One region of the Streptomyces sp. NPDC026673 genome, then DNA from elsewhere that is predicted to be linked to it. Evidence: riboswitches for the same ligand, from Rfam matches in the RefSeq annotation. Region 1 holds a riboswitch; each other region holds the start of a gene.

Region 1 (3,706 bases):
AGGCCTCGTCCACCCGGCGCAGCGCGGCGGCGAAGGAGATCCGCTCGCGCGAGGCGAGGGCGTCGACCATGGCCTCGGCCCGCTCGCCGATGCCGCGCTTGGGCACGTTCAGGATGCGGCGCAGCGGGACGGTGTCCTCGGGGTTGGCGAGCACCCGCAGATAGGCCAGGACGTCCCGGACCTCCTTGCGCTCGTAGAAGCGGACGCCGCCGACGACCTTGTAGGGCAGGCCGACGCGGATGAAGACCTCTTCGAAGACACGGGACTGCGCGTTGGTCCGGTAGAAGACCGCGACGTCGCCGGGGCGGGCGTCGCCGGCGTCGGTGAGCCGGTCGATCTCGTCGGCGATGAACTGCGCCTCGTCGTGCTCCTGGTCGGCGACATAGCCGGTGATGACCGGGCCCTGGCCGGCCTCCGTCCACAGGTTCTTGGGGCGGCGGGAGGCGTTGCGCTCGATGACGGCGTTGGCGGCCGACAGGATGGTCTGGGTGGAGCGGTAGTTCTGCTCCAGCAGGATGGTGCGGGCCTGCGGGTAGTCCTCCTCGAACTGGAGGATGTTGCGGATCGTCGCCCCGCGGAAGGCGTAGATGCTCTGGTCGGCGTCGCCGACCACGCACAGCTCGGCGGGCCCCTCGCCGCCCTCCTCCGCGTCACCGGTCCCGACCAGCTCGCGCACCAGCGTGTACTGGGCGTGGTTGGTGTCCTGGTACTCGTCGACCAGGACGTGGCGGAAGCGGCGCCGGTAGTGCTCGGCGACGTCCGGGAAGGCCTGGAGCAGGTTGACCGTGGTCATGATGATGTCGTCGAAGTCGAGCGCGTTGGCCTCGCGCAGCCGCGACTGGTACATCGCGTAGGCCTCGGCGAGCTTCTTCTCGAAGGGGTTCTCCGCCTGGTCCGCGAAGGTCTCCTCGTCGATGAGCTCGTTCTTGAGGTTGGAGACCTTGGCGCTGAAGGACTTCGGCGGGAACTGCTTGGGGTCCAGGTCCAGGTCGCGGCAGACCAGCGCCATCAGGCGCTTGGAGTCGGCCGCGTCGTAGATCGAGAAGCTGGAGGTGAAGCCGAGCTTCTTGGACTCCCGGCGCAGGATGCGGACGCACGCGCTGTGGAAGGTGGAGACCCACATCACGTTGGCGCGCGGGCCGACCAGCTGCTCGACGCGCTCCTTCATCTCGCCGGCGGCCTTGTTGGTGAAGGTGATCGCCAGGATCTGGCCCGGGTGCACCTTGCGGGCGCCCAGCAGATACGCGATGCGGTGGGTGAGCACCCGGGTCTTGCCGGAGCCGGCGCCGGCGACGATGAGCAGCGGGGAGCCGGAGTGCTCGACCGCGGCGCGCTGCTCCTCGTTGAGCCCCTCGAGCAGCGCGGCCGGGTCGACGGCCGGGCGCGCGGCGCCGTCGCGGTAGTACGCGTCCCGGTCGACGGGCGCGTCGAAGCGCCCCTCGAAGAGATCGTCGGGCACCGTCTCGGGCTCGTCCTCGGGAGGCGGCGGGGGCTGCTCCTCCGTCGGTTCGAGGCCGGCCAGGAAGCTGTCGTCAAAGAGGCTGCTCATCGCCTCCCGAGTCTAGGGCGTGGGACGGACAGCGTTGCCCCGCTTGCCCGAGCCCGCCCGAGCCCGCCCGGGTCCGCCGGGTCCCCGTCCGCACCCCCGGTCGCCCCCGGACACCGCCGCCGGTCGCCTCCGCCGGTCGCGGCGCGCCACCGTCCCGACACGGCCGGTCCCCGGAGCGGCCGCGTCACGGCCCCGAATCGTGAAGGTCACGAAATGATTGCGGACAAATCGAACACCAGGGTTCCCACAGACCCCCGCAGTTGACTACCGTGCCGCATCAGGCGGTCCGCTCCGAGCGGCGGCGACCGTGCCGTCACGGGCCGCCTCCGCTGAGTCCGGCGACCGCCGGAGCCGGGGACCCACGACCTTGGGGTGAATCGGTCCGTACGAGCGCGGCGCGCCCGGACGGACGGTAGGGCGGCCTTCCGAAGCCCGAACCCGACAGCTAACCCGGTAGGCGGTCCACGGAAGGAGCCGCCCGACTTGGCGACGCACCGCAAGCCGCGCCCCCGCGCGCTGACCGTCCCCGGCCCTCGTGCTGCCGTGGGACTCACGACCGCCGCACTGGCGACGGTCACCCTCTTCGGCGAGAGCGCGAGCGCCGCGCCCGCCTCACCCGACAAGCCCTCGATCACCGAGGTCAAGGCCCGGGTCGACACGCTCCACCACCAGGCCGAGGCCGCCACCGAGCGGTACAACGGCGCCAAGGAGCAGGCCGACAAGCAGCGGTCGCGGGCCGACGCGCTGCTCGACCAGGTGGCCCGCAAGACCGAGACGCTCAACGACGCCCGCCGCACGATCGGCGAGTACGCGGCGGCGCAGTACCGCGGCGGCGGTCTGGACGGGACGACGACCTTCCTGCTCACCTCCGACCCGCAGCAGTTCCTGGACCAGGCGCACCTGATGAACCGCCTGTCCGACCGCCAGGAGCAGGCGCTGGAGACCTTCCGCGCCGAGCAGGCCGTAACGACGCAGAAGCGCGCGGAGGCCGTCGAGAGCCTGCAGAAGCTGACCGAGGCGCAGCAGCGGCTGAACACGGAGAAGACGGCCGTCAAGCAGAAGCTGGCCGCGGCGCAGAAGCTGCTGAACAGCCTCACCGCCCAGGAGAAGGCCCGGTTGGCGGCGCTGGAGAAGAAGCGCCAGGAGGAGGCGGCCGAGAAGGCCGCCCAGATCGCCGCCAGGGAGAAGGCCGCGGCGCAGAACACCGCCTCGGGTTCGTCCACGGGCTCGACGGCCGCGTCCGGGACCTACGCCGCCAAGGCGGCCAAGGCGATCGAGTTCGCGCGCGCCCAGTTGGGCAAGCCGTACGTGTACGGCGCCACGGGCCCGAACTCCTACGACTGCTCGGGCCTGACCCAGGCCGCCTGGGCCGCCGCGGGCGTCTCCATCCCCCGCGTCACCTACGACCAGGTCGACTTCGGCAGCCGTGTCACCGCCGACCAGTTGCAACCGGGCGACCTGGTCTTCTTCTACTCGGACATCACCCACGTCGGCCTCTACATCGGCGGCGGCCAGATGATCCACGCCCCGCACACGGGCAGCGTCGTGAAGATCGCCCCGATCACCGAGATGCCGATCTACGGTTACGCCCGGATGGCCTGAGCGGTCCGCGCGGTGCTCAGGTCCACAGCACGGCGATGAAGATGTTGGCGGTGGTCAGCGCGCCCACGGTGCCGAAGGCCGCCGCCGGCACCTTCTCCTCGTCCCGCTTGACGTAGACCAGGCCGAGGATCACCACCAGGATCGCGAGCTTGATGCCGATCTTGATGTTGTTGACCGGCTGGTCGTCGGCCTGGTTGAGGCCGACCAGCACCACCCCGGTGACGAGCATGGTCAGCGCGCCGTGCAGCATGCCCGGAACGAAGCGGGCCTCGCCACGGCCCATGGCCTTCATCTGGGTGAGGAAGCCGCCCAGCAGCGCGGCGATGCCGATGATGTGCAGGCCGACGAAGAGGTTGATGAGTACGTCCATGGCTCAGGACCCTAGTCACGCCCATACCAGCACCCGGCACCGAGGTGCCCCTCTTCCCTCACATCGGTCACGGCCGGACCGCAAGTGACCAGGTCACCCGTCGAACAGCGGTCATCGGCGGGCAGACCGCGGCCGAATCGGACCAGTCCCGCACACTCCGGCTCTCGCTCCCGACGTCCAGGTTT
Region 2 (3,706 bases), on a different contig from region 1:
GAGCTTCCGGTCGGTCAGGGCGTCGCGCTTGAGGAAGTGGCCGAGCGCCATCCGCGAGTCGGCCGGGACGCCGTCGAGGTAGCGGTCGGTGAGCTGGCCCTGGGCGAGCGGGGAGTAGGCGATCAGAGCGGTGCCGGTGTCGCCGACGGCGTCGAGGACGCCGGCCTCCGGCTCGCGCTGGAGGATGCTGTACGCCGCCTGGTGGATCAGGAGCGGGGTACCCAGTTCGCGCAGGATCTCCGTGGCGCGGCGGTGTGCCTCGGCGGGGTAGTTGGAGATGCCCGCGTACAGGGCCTTGCCCTGGCGGACCGCGGAGTCCAGGGCGCCCATGGTCTCCTCCAGGGGCGTGTCCGGGTCGAAGCGGTGCGAGTAGAAGACGTCGACGTAGTCCAGGCCCATGCGGCCCAGGGACTGGTCGAGGGAGGAGAGCAGGTACTTGCGGCTGCCCCATTCGCCATAGGGGCCGGGCCACATGTCGTAGCCGGCCTTGGTGGCGATGAAGAGCTCGTCGCGGTACGGACGGAAGTCCTGGGCGAAGAGGGTGCCGAAGTTCGCCTCGGCGGATCCGGCGGGCGGGCCGTAGTTGTTGGCCAGGTCGATGTGAACCACGCCACGGTCCACGGCGCGGCGCAGCACCGCGCGCTGGGTCTCCAGCGGAGAGGTGTCGCCGAAGTTGTGCCACAGGCCCAGGGACACGACGGGCAGCAGGACCCCGCTGCGCCCGGTCCTGCGGTATTCCATCGAGGCGTAGCGGTCGTCGGCGGCGAGATAGGGCACGCGAAGGCTCCCGGGCGATGTAAGAAAATGTGCGGGATTGGGAGGCTACCGTCGCCGAATCGGCCCTGTCACGTCCGTTTTCCGGACGTCGGCTCTTCTGCGCGCCCCGGCGGAAGGGGAGTTGTGGCCCACGTCACACCCTTCGCCGGGTTGTGTCGCCGTCGGCGGGAATCGACCGGACGCCTCGGCGGTTGCCTCGTGGGGGCGTTGTGCCGGGCGGGGGGTCAGGGGGCGTTGCCCGGCGGCGGGTTGGATCGATCCACCTCATGTCTTATCCGGCATTAAGGTGCTTAACCGGACATATGCCCCCACAGTGCATGCGCCGGGAATCGATGCGTGATGCGTGTCACGCGGCGAACACGCTGCGGAGGTTCCGGGCGACCGAGCGTCGAATTTTCCCTCTCGTTTTCACCGTGTGATAGCGCGGGATTACCGCCGGCCATATTTTCGCCTACGCAGAGCGGACACTTCTCACCGAAAGTCACAGATGTGATTGATCGACTTGCGGGTATTCGGGGCACGTGATTCCGCTCCTTGCTCCGGAAGGATTCCGTCGTTTAGCTTCCAGATCTCGCAGGACAAATGCCTGCGAGATTCTTCCGGGTAGAACGCCTAGTCCTGCCGCTGCCCGGACGCCGGATGACAAGACCGCACGGCAGGAGCGGGGGACCCAAGGTAAGTGCCGTTCCCGTTGGTCACGGGACGGCTTGGGGTGAAGTCGCAGCGACGTGCCTTTATTTGGCATGCCGCATTGCGGCCGGGCATCTCCAGCCCGAACCCGACAGCTCACCTCGCAGGCGTCGGAGAGGAATTCGGCATGCCCGGTAAGGGAAAGCACCGTCGTCCCCGCAACATCCGCCTGACCCGTATCAGCGCGATCGCCGGCACCACGGGTGCCGCCGTGGCGCTCCCGATCGTCGGTGCCGCCGGTGCCCACGCCGCGCCCGTGAGCGTCTGGGACAAGGTCGCGGCCTGCGAGAGCACCAACAACTGGTCCATCAACACCGGTAACGGCTTCTACGGCGGCCTGCAGTTCACGCAGAGCACCTGGGCCGGCTTCGGCGGCACCAAGTACGCCCCGCGCGCCGACCTCGCCACCAAGGCGGAGCAGATCGCCGTCGCCGAGAAGGTCCTCGCGACCCAGGGCCCGCAGGCCTGGCCCGTGTGCGGCCCCAAGGCCGGTCTGACGAAGGCGATGGCCAACCCGTCGGCCACCCCCGCGAGCGTCTCGGGTACCCCCGCCAAGCCGGCCGCCAAGCCCGCCACCACCGCTCCCGCCAAGAAGGCCGAGGCGCACAAGCCCGCCGCCTCCGCCGCGAAGAGCGCCGGCGGTTCCTACAAGGTCGCGGGCGGCGACACCCTCTCCAAGATCGCCGACGCCCAGTCGGTCGAGGGCGGCTGGCAGAAGCTGTACGGCAACAACAAGTCCGTCATCGGCGGCAACCCGAACCTGATCTACCCGGGCCAGGTCCTGTCCCTGGGCGAGAAGGCCGTCGCCAAGGCCGCGTCCAACGCCGCGAAGGCCGCCCCGGCCGCCAAGCCGGCCGTCGCCAAGGCCGCCAGCACCTCCGGCTACACCGCCCCGCTCGACCGCGTGACCCTGGGCACCGCCTACCACCAGGCCGGCGCCATGTGGTCGAAGGGCTACCACACCGGTGTGGACTTCATCGCCTCCACCGGCACCAAGGTGAAGTCGATCGCCTCCGGCACCGTGGTCTCCGCGGGCTGGGGCGGCTCGTACGGCAACCAGGTCGTCGTCAAGCACGCCGACGGCCGGTACTCGCAGTACGCCCACCTGTCCTCGCTGTCGGTCTCGGCCGGCCAGACCGTCTCCGCCGGGCAGCAGCTGGGCCTGTCGGGCGCCACTGGCAACGTCACCGGTCCGCACCTGCACTTCGAGGTGCGCACCACCCCCGACTTCGGTTCCGACATCGACCCGCTGGCGTACCTGCGCGCCCACGGCGTCAACGTCTGATCGAACTGCTTGATCGAACTGATCCACCGTCATCCGGCGGTAGCATGTGCCCTGTTCCCGTTCCCGGGGAACAGGGCACATGCCTTTGGTCTGTGACCGAAAACGGATCGAATATTTCCATTTCTTGTTTCCTCTCGAACGGTCGATCAGTAGCCTCTGTCGCACATGGTCGTGTCCACGACCAGTCGCCCTGATCCCCGACGAGCTGGAGCCGTTGATGGAGCGTCCTGCCTGGGCCCCGCAAGGCATCGACCTTTCCGTGCCGAGCGTGTCCCGCATCTACGACTACTACCTGGGCGGCTCGCACAACTTCGAGGTCGACCGGGAGGCGGGACGGCGGGCCATCGAGGCCTTTCCGGGGCTGCCGAAGATCATGCAGGCCAACCGCGCCTTCATGCGCAGATCCGTGCGCTTCGCCGTCGACCAGGGCATCACGCAGTTCCTCGACATCGGTTCCGGGATACCGACCTTCGGCAATGTCCACGAGGTCGCCCACGCCGCCGACCCCGGCGCGCACGTCGTCTACGTGGACCACGACCCGGTCGCCGTCGCCCACAGCCGTGCCGTGCTGGAGGGCCGCGACAACGCCGCCATCGTCGCCGCCGACCTCCGTACCCCGCGTGACATCCTCGACAGCGAGGAGGTCCGGCGGCTGATCGACCTGGACCGCCCCGTCGCGCTGCTGCTCGTCGCCGTCCTGCACTTCCTCGAGGACGCGGACGAGCCGGCCAAGGCCGTCGCCGAGCTCCGGGACGCGCTCGCCCCCGGGAGCCTGCTCGTCGTCACCCACGCCTCGGTCGAGGGCGGCCCGCGCCGCCCCGAGGAGGGGGAGAAGGTCGAGAACGTCTACCGCAGCGCCAGTTCGCCGCTGATCATGCGCTCGCGCGCCGAGGTGGAGCGCTTCTTCGACGGGTTCGACCTCGTGGAACCGGGCCTGGTCTCCGCGCCGTTGTG
Region 3 (3,706 bases), on a different contig from region 1:
CGCGGGCGACGGCGTCCAGCACCGCCTCCGAGACATTGAGGTGCCGGCCTTGCTCCAATCGGGTGTAGTAATCGGTGCTCACCCCGGCCAGCCGCGCCAGCTCCTCCCGCCGCAACCCCGGCACACGGCGCGGCGCACCGCTGACGGTGATGCCGGCGTCCTGCGGGCTCAGCCGGTTCCTGCGGGCCCGCAGGAAGTCCCTGAGCTCGGCGTTGTGCTCCATGTGTTCCAGTATGGGCGGCCGATCATGAGGCGGCCCGGCGCGGATCGGCCCGCAGGTCACGTCCCGGGTCACGTCCCGGGCCGTGCCGTTGGGGGCGTCCGCGGTGGCGTCCGCGGTGACGTCCGCGGTGACGTTCCCCGGGGCGCGGCCGGGCGTGCGGCGCGGGCGTTCCTGGGCCGCACGCCCCGCCGGTGGGCGCGGTGGTCCGGTTCCGCGCGTACGGGGCCCGGCGCGGGTCGGGGCCCGCGTTCCGGCGGCATCGGCCGCACAGGGCGCCGTACGCGGTGCCGTGCACGATCCGCCCGGTCCCGCGGCGTGTCCTCCGGAGGCCCGCCCCGGAAGCCGCGTGTGCGCCTGCCGTGCGGCGCCCCGGGACGGGCCGGCCCGGGGTACATGGGAGGGGCCGACGCCACGGGGACGGGACGGGTCACCGGTGCCGCCCGCACCACCCAACTGCGGGCGTATGAGGGCCTGACCGTCAACACCCTGGAGACCTTCTGGGCCGCGGGGGTCGAACTCGCCGACGGCGACGGCCCGCTACATCGGCACCGAGGACGGGCTGCGCGAGGGCCTGGACGAGCTCGGCCGGCTCGGTGGCCGACAACCTCAACCCGGAATCCCCGGAAGCGGACTGAGCGGTCGTCCTCGCCCGGTTCACGGAGGGCGGAGTGCGCTGATGCGCAATTGGTCCCACGCCTGCAACCGGCTCGACGCCAGCCTCGCCCCGGTGTCCGCTTCGGTGTGGCCCGGCTCCCCGGGGGCGCCGCCCACGGCGGGCAGAGCCTGGGCGTCGCGGTGACCAGTGACGGGTGACCGGTGACCGGCGACTGGTGACCGGCGACTGGTGACCGGCGACGCCGCGGACCCGATCCGCTTCCCGACCGGACGCGATGCCCAACATGACCCGCTCCGGGCGGGTTTAGCCCTCGCGCGGCAGTCTGCATACGGCACCGGGGATGTCAACTGTGACGATCCTCACGACCCCCGCGCCTGGTTCCGCGACCGCCCCGAGGGTCGCGGCTCGGAACCCTCGCCCGCGCCGTCCGCCGCGGCCTCCGATTGCGCGGCCTCGCCGCGGTGCGCGCCGCAGGCCGCCAGGGCGCGTCCGGCGACCGCGCACTACGTCACGTTCTCCCCGGTCCCGCGGCGTGAAGTGCACGGAATGCTCTCGGCGCACCGCGGCGCCGACGTGGCGACCGGGCGTCTCGACGGCCGTCTGGGCCGCGCGTTGGGCGGCGGGATCCCGGGGTGACCATCACTCCTCGTGAGCAGGCCGCTCCCTTCCGCATAACGACTGACGCACACTCACATCTCCCGTAGGTCACGGCTGTCACGCCCTGATGTCCGTTAATGTCCTTTCCATCCCCATAGATTCCCGTCATGAACTCGCTTGAGTGGCTTGGAATTGGCGGGCGCCTCTATTAACGTTCGATAACGCAGCGCGGTCGTCCCGCCGCCGACAGGGCGGCGCCGTGCGCTTGCCGAATCCCGTCCGCGGGAACCGGGGAACCACTTCCTGGGGTGAATCGGGGGCCGTTCGCGGTCCTCGTAGGAGACCTTCCTGCTCCGAACCCGTCAGCTAACCCGGTAGGCGAGAAGGAAGGAAAGGAGCGCGCCCGAGTGGCGTCGAACGAGCCTGCCCTGATACCCGGACAGCAACAGGGGTCCGTCACCTCGTACCCCGAGTGGGACACCGCCGAGTGGAACATCGCAGCCGGCTGGAACCCCCCGGCTGCCGAGCAGGCGCCGCCGACGAAGAACGCGATCGACGGCTGGGACACCGGCCAGTGGAACATGGCCGCCGGCTGGTTCGAAGCCGCCAACGCCACGCAGTCCGAGGCCCCCACGCAGTCCGAGGCCGCCGCGGAGCACGAGCCCGTCACGGAGCCCGAGACCGGTGCCGCGGGCGAGGCGTACGAGACAGCCGCCGTCGCGCACCCGTTCGGCGAGATCGAGCCCGAGGACGGCCCGCAGTCCGGCGCCGCACTCTACGAAGGCCCGCAGGCCGAGCCGTGGAACCCCACCGAGGAGTCCACCGCCCCCGTGCGCGGCCGGCACCGCGTCGCCAAGCAGCGTTCCATGGGCCGCGGTTCCGCGGTCTTCGGAGTGGCGGCCGTGGCCGTGCTGGGCGTCGGAGGGGTCGCCACCGCCGAGGGCAAGAACCCGCTTCCCGTCTCCCTTCCCCACCTGCCCGACGCGTCCCAGCTGCCCGGCATCGGCGCCCTGGTCGACGACGACAGCGCCCCCGAGGCCAAGCCCGTCGCCGAGGCCCTGCGTCCCGACGCGGGGGAGGCGCTGCGCAACCGCATCCTCGACCAGGCCCAGCAGCAGCGGAACGCCGCCGACCGGGCCGCCAGGAACGCGGCGCAGCAGGAGGCCACCGCCAAGGCCGCCAAGTCCGCGGCGGCTGAGCGGGTCCGCGCCGAGGCCGCCGCCAAGAAGAAGGCCGCGGCGGAGGCGGCGAAGAAGCTCGAGGCCGAGCGCCTGGCCGAGCTCGCCAAGAGCTTCGTCAAGCCGGTCTCCTCGTACACGCTGACCGCCGGCTTCGGCGAGTCCAGCTCGCTGTGGGCCAACACCCACACCGGCCAGGACTTCGCCGCCCCGACCGGCACCCCGGTCAAGGCCATCCACAGCGGCACCATCACCGAGGCCGGATGGGCCGGTTCCTACGGCTACCGCATCATCCTGACCCTCGACGACGGCACCGAGCTCTGGTACTGCCACCTCTCCTCGATGATCGTCACCTCCGGCAAGGTCAACACCGGTGACACCATCGGCCGCGTCGGCGCGACCGGCAATGTCACCGGCCCGCACCTGCACCTGGAGGTGCGCCCCGGCGGCGGCGACCCGATCGGCCCGATGGGCTGGCTGCGCAGCAAGGGCATCTCCGTCTGAGTCCGTCCGGGGCAACCCGACGGCGAACGACGCCACAGACACCGGCGGCCTGGTGACACCCCCCGACACCAGTGCCGCCGGTCCGTCGTCTCCGCTCCCGCGGGCCCCCTCGCGGTCCGCCTAGGGAACGACGAAGTTGTACAGCTCCGAGACCCTCGGCGGCCCGCTCGGCTCCGGGAACCCGGACTCCTTGGCGGCGGGCATCATGATCTCCATGAAGGCCTCCAGCGCCTGCGCGGACTGCCACACATTGACCAGTCGCAGACCCTCGTTGGTGATCACGGCGGCATGCGAGAGCAGTCCCGCGGGAGGGTGCTCGGGCCCGAACCCCGCGCGGTGGTTCGCCTCCTCGTACTGCAGGGCCGTCACGCCGGGGAACTCGACCTCCGCCAGGACCGCCATGGGAACCTCCCGCCTCCCATCGACTCGCCTACGCCCCAATTTCCTCCGGCTGCACTCCGGCCGCAATCCGGCCGGGATCCCGCCGGGATCCCGCCGGGATCCGCGGCGTCCGGCTAGAGGGCGGCTAGAGGGCCTCGAGCCGTACGTCCGCGGAGTCGCAGGCCGCCGTCTCGTCGGCGTACACCT
Region 4 (3,706 bases), on a different contig from region 1:
GACCGCCGAGGAGATGGAGCGGGCCCAGGCCCAGCTCGAGCGCGAGTGGCTGGACCGGCTGGCCACCGTCGGCGGCCGCGCCGACGAACTGTGCCGGTACGCGGTGCTGTTCGGCAGCCCGCAGCTGGCGCTGACCGCCGTCAAGCGGATCCTGGACATCACCGCCGACGAGGTGCGCGACATCGCCGCGGCCACTCTGCGGCCCGACAACCGCGCCGTACTGGTCTACGAGCCCACCGGCTCCGCGGCAGCTTCCGGCGAGGACTCCGACGAGGACGAGGAGGGCGCGGACCAGTGACCGACGTCCACAGCACCATGACGTTCCACCCGCAGCCCCGGCCGGGGCAGCCCAAGCCGTGGGACTTCCCGGCACCCGAGCGGTCCACGCTGCCCAACGGGCTGACCGTGCTGCGCGGCCACCGCCCCGGCCAGAAGGTCGTCGCCGTCGAGGTGCTGCTCTCCGCGCCGCTCGACGCCGAGCCGGAGGGCCTGGACGGCGTCGCCACGATCATGGCCCGCGCGCTGTCCGAGGGCACCGACAAGCACAGCGCGGAGGAGTTCGCCGCCGAGCTGGAGCGCTGCGGGGCCACTCTCGACGCCCACGCCGACCACCCCGGTGTGCGGGTCTCCCTGGAGGTGCCCGCCTCGCGTCTGGACAAGGCCCTGGGCCTGCTCGCCGACGCGCTGCGCGCCCCGGCGTTCCCGGAGGACGAGGTCGAGCGGCTGGTGGGCAACCGCCTCGACGAGATCCCGCACGAGCTGGCCAACCCCGCGCGGCGCGCCGCCATGGCGCTGTCCAAGGAGCTCTTCGCCGCCGACCTGCGCTGCTCCCGGCCGCGCCAGGGCACCGAGGAGACGGTCGCGCGCATCGACGCGTCCGCCGTCCGCGCCTTCTACGACACGCACGTGCGGCCGTCCACCTCCACCGTCGTCGTGGTCGGTGATCTCGCCGGGATCGATCTGGAGGCGCTCCTGGAGGGCACGGTGGGGGAGTGGAGCGGCAAGCCCGCCGAGCGCCGCCCGCTGCCCTCGATCACCGCGGACGACACCGCGCGGGTCGTGATCGTCGACCGGCCCGGCTCCGTCCAGACCCAGGTGCTCGTCGGCCGGGCGGGCGCCGACCGCCACGACCCCGTGTGGGCCGCCCAGGTGCTCGGCACGTACTGCCTCGGCGGCACGCTGACCTCCCGCCTGGACCGCGTCCTGCGCGAGGAGAAGGGCTACACCTACGGCGTGCGGGCCTTCGGTCAGGTGCTGCTCTCCACCCCCGAGGGCACCGGTGCCTCCCTGCTCGGCATCAGCGGGTCCGTGGCGACCGACGTCACGGCCCCCGCGCTGGCCGACGCCTGGCAGGTGCTGCAGACCCTGGCGGCGGACGGCCTGACCGACGAGGAGCGTGACGTCGCCGTCCAGAACCTGGTGGGCGTCGCCCCGCTGCGCTACGAGACCGCCTCGGCGGTGGCGGGGACCTTCGCCGACCAGGTCGAGCAGTATCTGCCGGACGACTTCCAGGCCCGGCTCTACGAGCGCCTCGCCGCGACCGGCACGGTCGAGGCGACGGCCGCGGCGGTCAACGCCTTCCCGCTGGACCGGCTCGTCGTCGTCCTCGTCGGGGACGCGTCCGCCATCGCCGGCCCCGTCCGCGAGCTGGGCATCGGCCCGGTCGAGGTCGTCACGGGAGCCTAGCCCCCGGCCGCGGCCCCGGGAGCCCCTGTGGCGCCCGGGGCCGCGGCGTGCCCGGGCGGAGGCGGGGCGCCCGGTCGGTGCCGTACGAGCCCGCCCGTGACTCCGATCACGTTCCGTTGCGGCGGCTTGGGTCCCGGTGTGGCATCCGGCACATATTGCCGGATTTTTTTGGAGCCGGGCGCAACGCCCGGTTAGCGTCCTCGGGTTGTCCGGCGGAAGCAGCCGCCACCCGCGGCACCGGAGCAACGATCGCCGAGTCCCCGTCGGGCGTGAGCCTGGGGAGCCGGGGACCCACCTGTGATGTCCCCTGGGGTGAATCGGGCGGCGTGCGCCGCCCGTAGGAGACCTTCCTGCTCCGAACCCGTCAGCTAACCCGGTAGGCGAGAAGGAAGGAAAGGATCTCCGCCTGCCCATGGCGTCGTTCTCCATGCGTTCCACTCTGGCCGGCGCCGCCGCGCTGACCGCCATGACCACCGGTGCGTTCGTCGGGCCCGCGGCCGCCGCCGACACCAGGACCGACGGTTCCGCCTTCGCCCGTTGCGCCGCCGTCGCCGGCGACCTCGCGGCGCACCTCGCCGACCAGGCGTCGGCCCAGCACCAGGCCGCCGACGTCGCGCGCAAGCGCCACGAGGCCCAGGTCGCGCACGCCAAGGCCGTCGCCCGCGAGCGGGCCGCCAAGGAGGCCGCCGCCAAGGCGGCCAAGGCCAAGGCCGCCCGGGAGGCCGCCACCTCGCGTGCGGCGAGGAGCGGTGCCGGGGCCCGCGGCACGCTCGGCGGCTGGATGCCGCCGGTCGCCGGCTCCATCGGCACCCCCTACCACGCCACCAGCAGCCTGTGGTCGTCCGGTTACCACACCGGAGTGGACTTCCAGGCCTCCGTCGGCACCCCGGTGCACGCCGTCGGCGCGGGCACCGTCGTCGAGGCGGGCTGGGGCGGCTCCTACGGCAACAACGTCGTGATCCGGCACGCGGACGGCATGTACACCCAGTACGCCCACCTGTCGTCGCTGGGCGTGTCGGTGGGTCAGACCGTCTCCGCCGGCTCGCAGATCGGCCTGTCGGGCGCCACCGGCAATGTGACCGGTCCGCACCTGCACTTCGAGGCCCGTACGGCCCCGGCCTACGGCGCCGACGTGGACCCGCTGGCGTACCTGCGCTCCAAGGGCGTCCGCATCTGAGCGGCGTCAAAGCCGCATCCGAGCCACTCCCCTCCCCCCACACGAAGGCCCCGGTTCCCCCGCCGGGGCCTTCGGCGTGCCCGGCGCTTCCCGGCCGTGGACTGTCCAAAAACGTTCCATGAATTCAGGGCTGCCGTCGGAATCGCCGCCGTGCTGGAATAGAGTCGCCGCAGAAACGCCGGCTCCTCCGTTACGCGGGGATTAATCGACGGCTGTCGGCGCGCACCGAAAGGAACCTGCGATGTGGGGTCGGACGTGAACGGGACCGGCGGCGCGGGGCGCCGAATTGCGGCCCAGGCGGTGTGCACGGCGATCCGTGACGACATCATCAGCGGGTTCTTCGCGCCCGGCAGCCGGCTGACCGAGGAGCAGCTGGCCAAGCGCTACGGGGTGTCCCGGGTCCCGGTGCGCGAGGCGCTGCGCACCCTGGAGTCCGAGGGCTTCGTGCAGACCCGCAGGCACGCCGGGGCGTCCGTCGCCGAGCCGACCGAGCAGGAGGCCGCCGACCTGCTGGACATCCGCGGCCTGCTGGAGCCGCTGGGGGCCGCGCGGGCGGCGCAGCGGCGTACCGAGGCGCATGTGAAGGTGCTGCGCGGGCTCGTCCGGCTCGGCCAGGAGCGTTCCCTCCAGCGGCAGTTGTCGGACCTGCCCGCGCTGGACGGCTGGTTCCACGAGACGCTCGCCCAGGCGTCCGGCAGCCCGACCCTGGTGGCGCTGCTGACCCAGCTGCGGCACAAGATCGCGTGGGTGTACGCGGTGGACACCCCGGGCCGTGCCGTGGAGTCCTGGGAGGAGCACGGGGCGATCGTGGACGCGGTGGCGCGCGGCGACGCGGAGCGGGCC

What was found. Region 1 has a riboswitch for cyclic di-AMP ahead of AB0F62_RS35165 (NlpC/P60 family protein). Riboswitches for the same ligand answer to the same signal wherever they lie in the genome.
Positions count from the first base shown of each region.
Region 2: linked by a shared signal. The riboswitch ahead of AB0F62_RS30665 (transglycosylase family protein) and the one ahead of AB0F62_RS35165 (NlpC/P60 family protein) in region 1 are both predicted to bind cyclic di-AMP.
Region 3: linked by a shared signal. The riboswitch ahead of AB0F62_RS00400 (M23 family metallopeptidase) and the one ahead of AB0F62_RS35165 (NlpC/P60 family protein) in region 1 are both predicted to bind cyclic di-AMP.
Region 4: linked by a shared signal. The riboswitch ahead of AB0F62_RS21685 (M23 family metallopeptidase) and the one ahead of AB0F62_RS35165 (NlpC/P60 family protein) in region 1 are both predicted to bind cyclic di-AMP.

Region 1 is NZ_JBEZXR010000079.1:14,515-18,220, forward strand. Features, by position in the region: gene pcrA (DNA helicase PcrA) at 1-1,549, opposite strand, end outside; cyclic di-AMP (ydaO/yuaA leader) riboswitch at 1,867-2,025, shown strand; gene AB0F62_RS35165 (NlpC/P60 family protein) at 2,033-3,151, shown strand; gene AB0F62_RS35170 (hypothetical protein) at 3,168-3,521, opposite strand.
Region 2 is NZ_JBEZXR010000058.1:11,091-14,796, reverse strand. Features, by position in the region: gene AB0F62_RS30670 (aldo/keto reductase) at 1-777, opposite strand, end outside; cyclic di-AMP (ydaO/yuaA leader) riboswitch at 1,401-1,590, shown strand; gene AB0F62_RS30665 (transglycosylase family protein) at 1,595-2,752, shown strand; gene AB0F62_RS30660 (SAM-dependent methyltransferase) at 2,970-3,706, shown strand, end outside.
Region 3 is NZ_JBEZXR010000001.1:84,031-87,736, forward strand. Features, by position in the region: gene AB0F62_RS00395 (helix-turn-helix transcriptional regulator) at 1-223, opposite strand, end outside; cyclic di-AMP (ydaO/yuaA leader) riboswitch at 1,693-1,832, shown strand; gene AB0F62_RS00400 (M23 family metallopeptidase) at 2,174-3,118, shown strand; gene AB0F62_RS00405 (hypothetical protein) at 3,239-3,520, opposite strand; gene AB0F62_RS00410 (DUF6227 family protein) at 3,645-3,706, opposite strand, start outside.
Region 4 is NZ_JBEZXR010000031.1:65,344-69,049, forward strand. Features, by position in the region: gene AB0F62_RS21675 (pitrilysin family protein) at 1-298, shown strand, start outside; gene AB0F62_RS21680 (pitrilysin family protein) at 316-1,686, shown strand; cyclic di-AMP (ydaO/yuaA leader) riboswitch at 1,927-2,084, shown strand; gene AB0F62_RS21685 (M23 family metallopeptidase) at 2,099-2,863, shown strand; partial or broken gene AB0F62_RS21690 (GntR family transcriptional regulator) at 3,119-3,706, shown strand, end outside.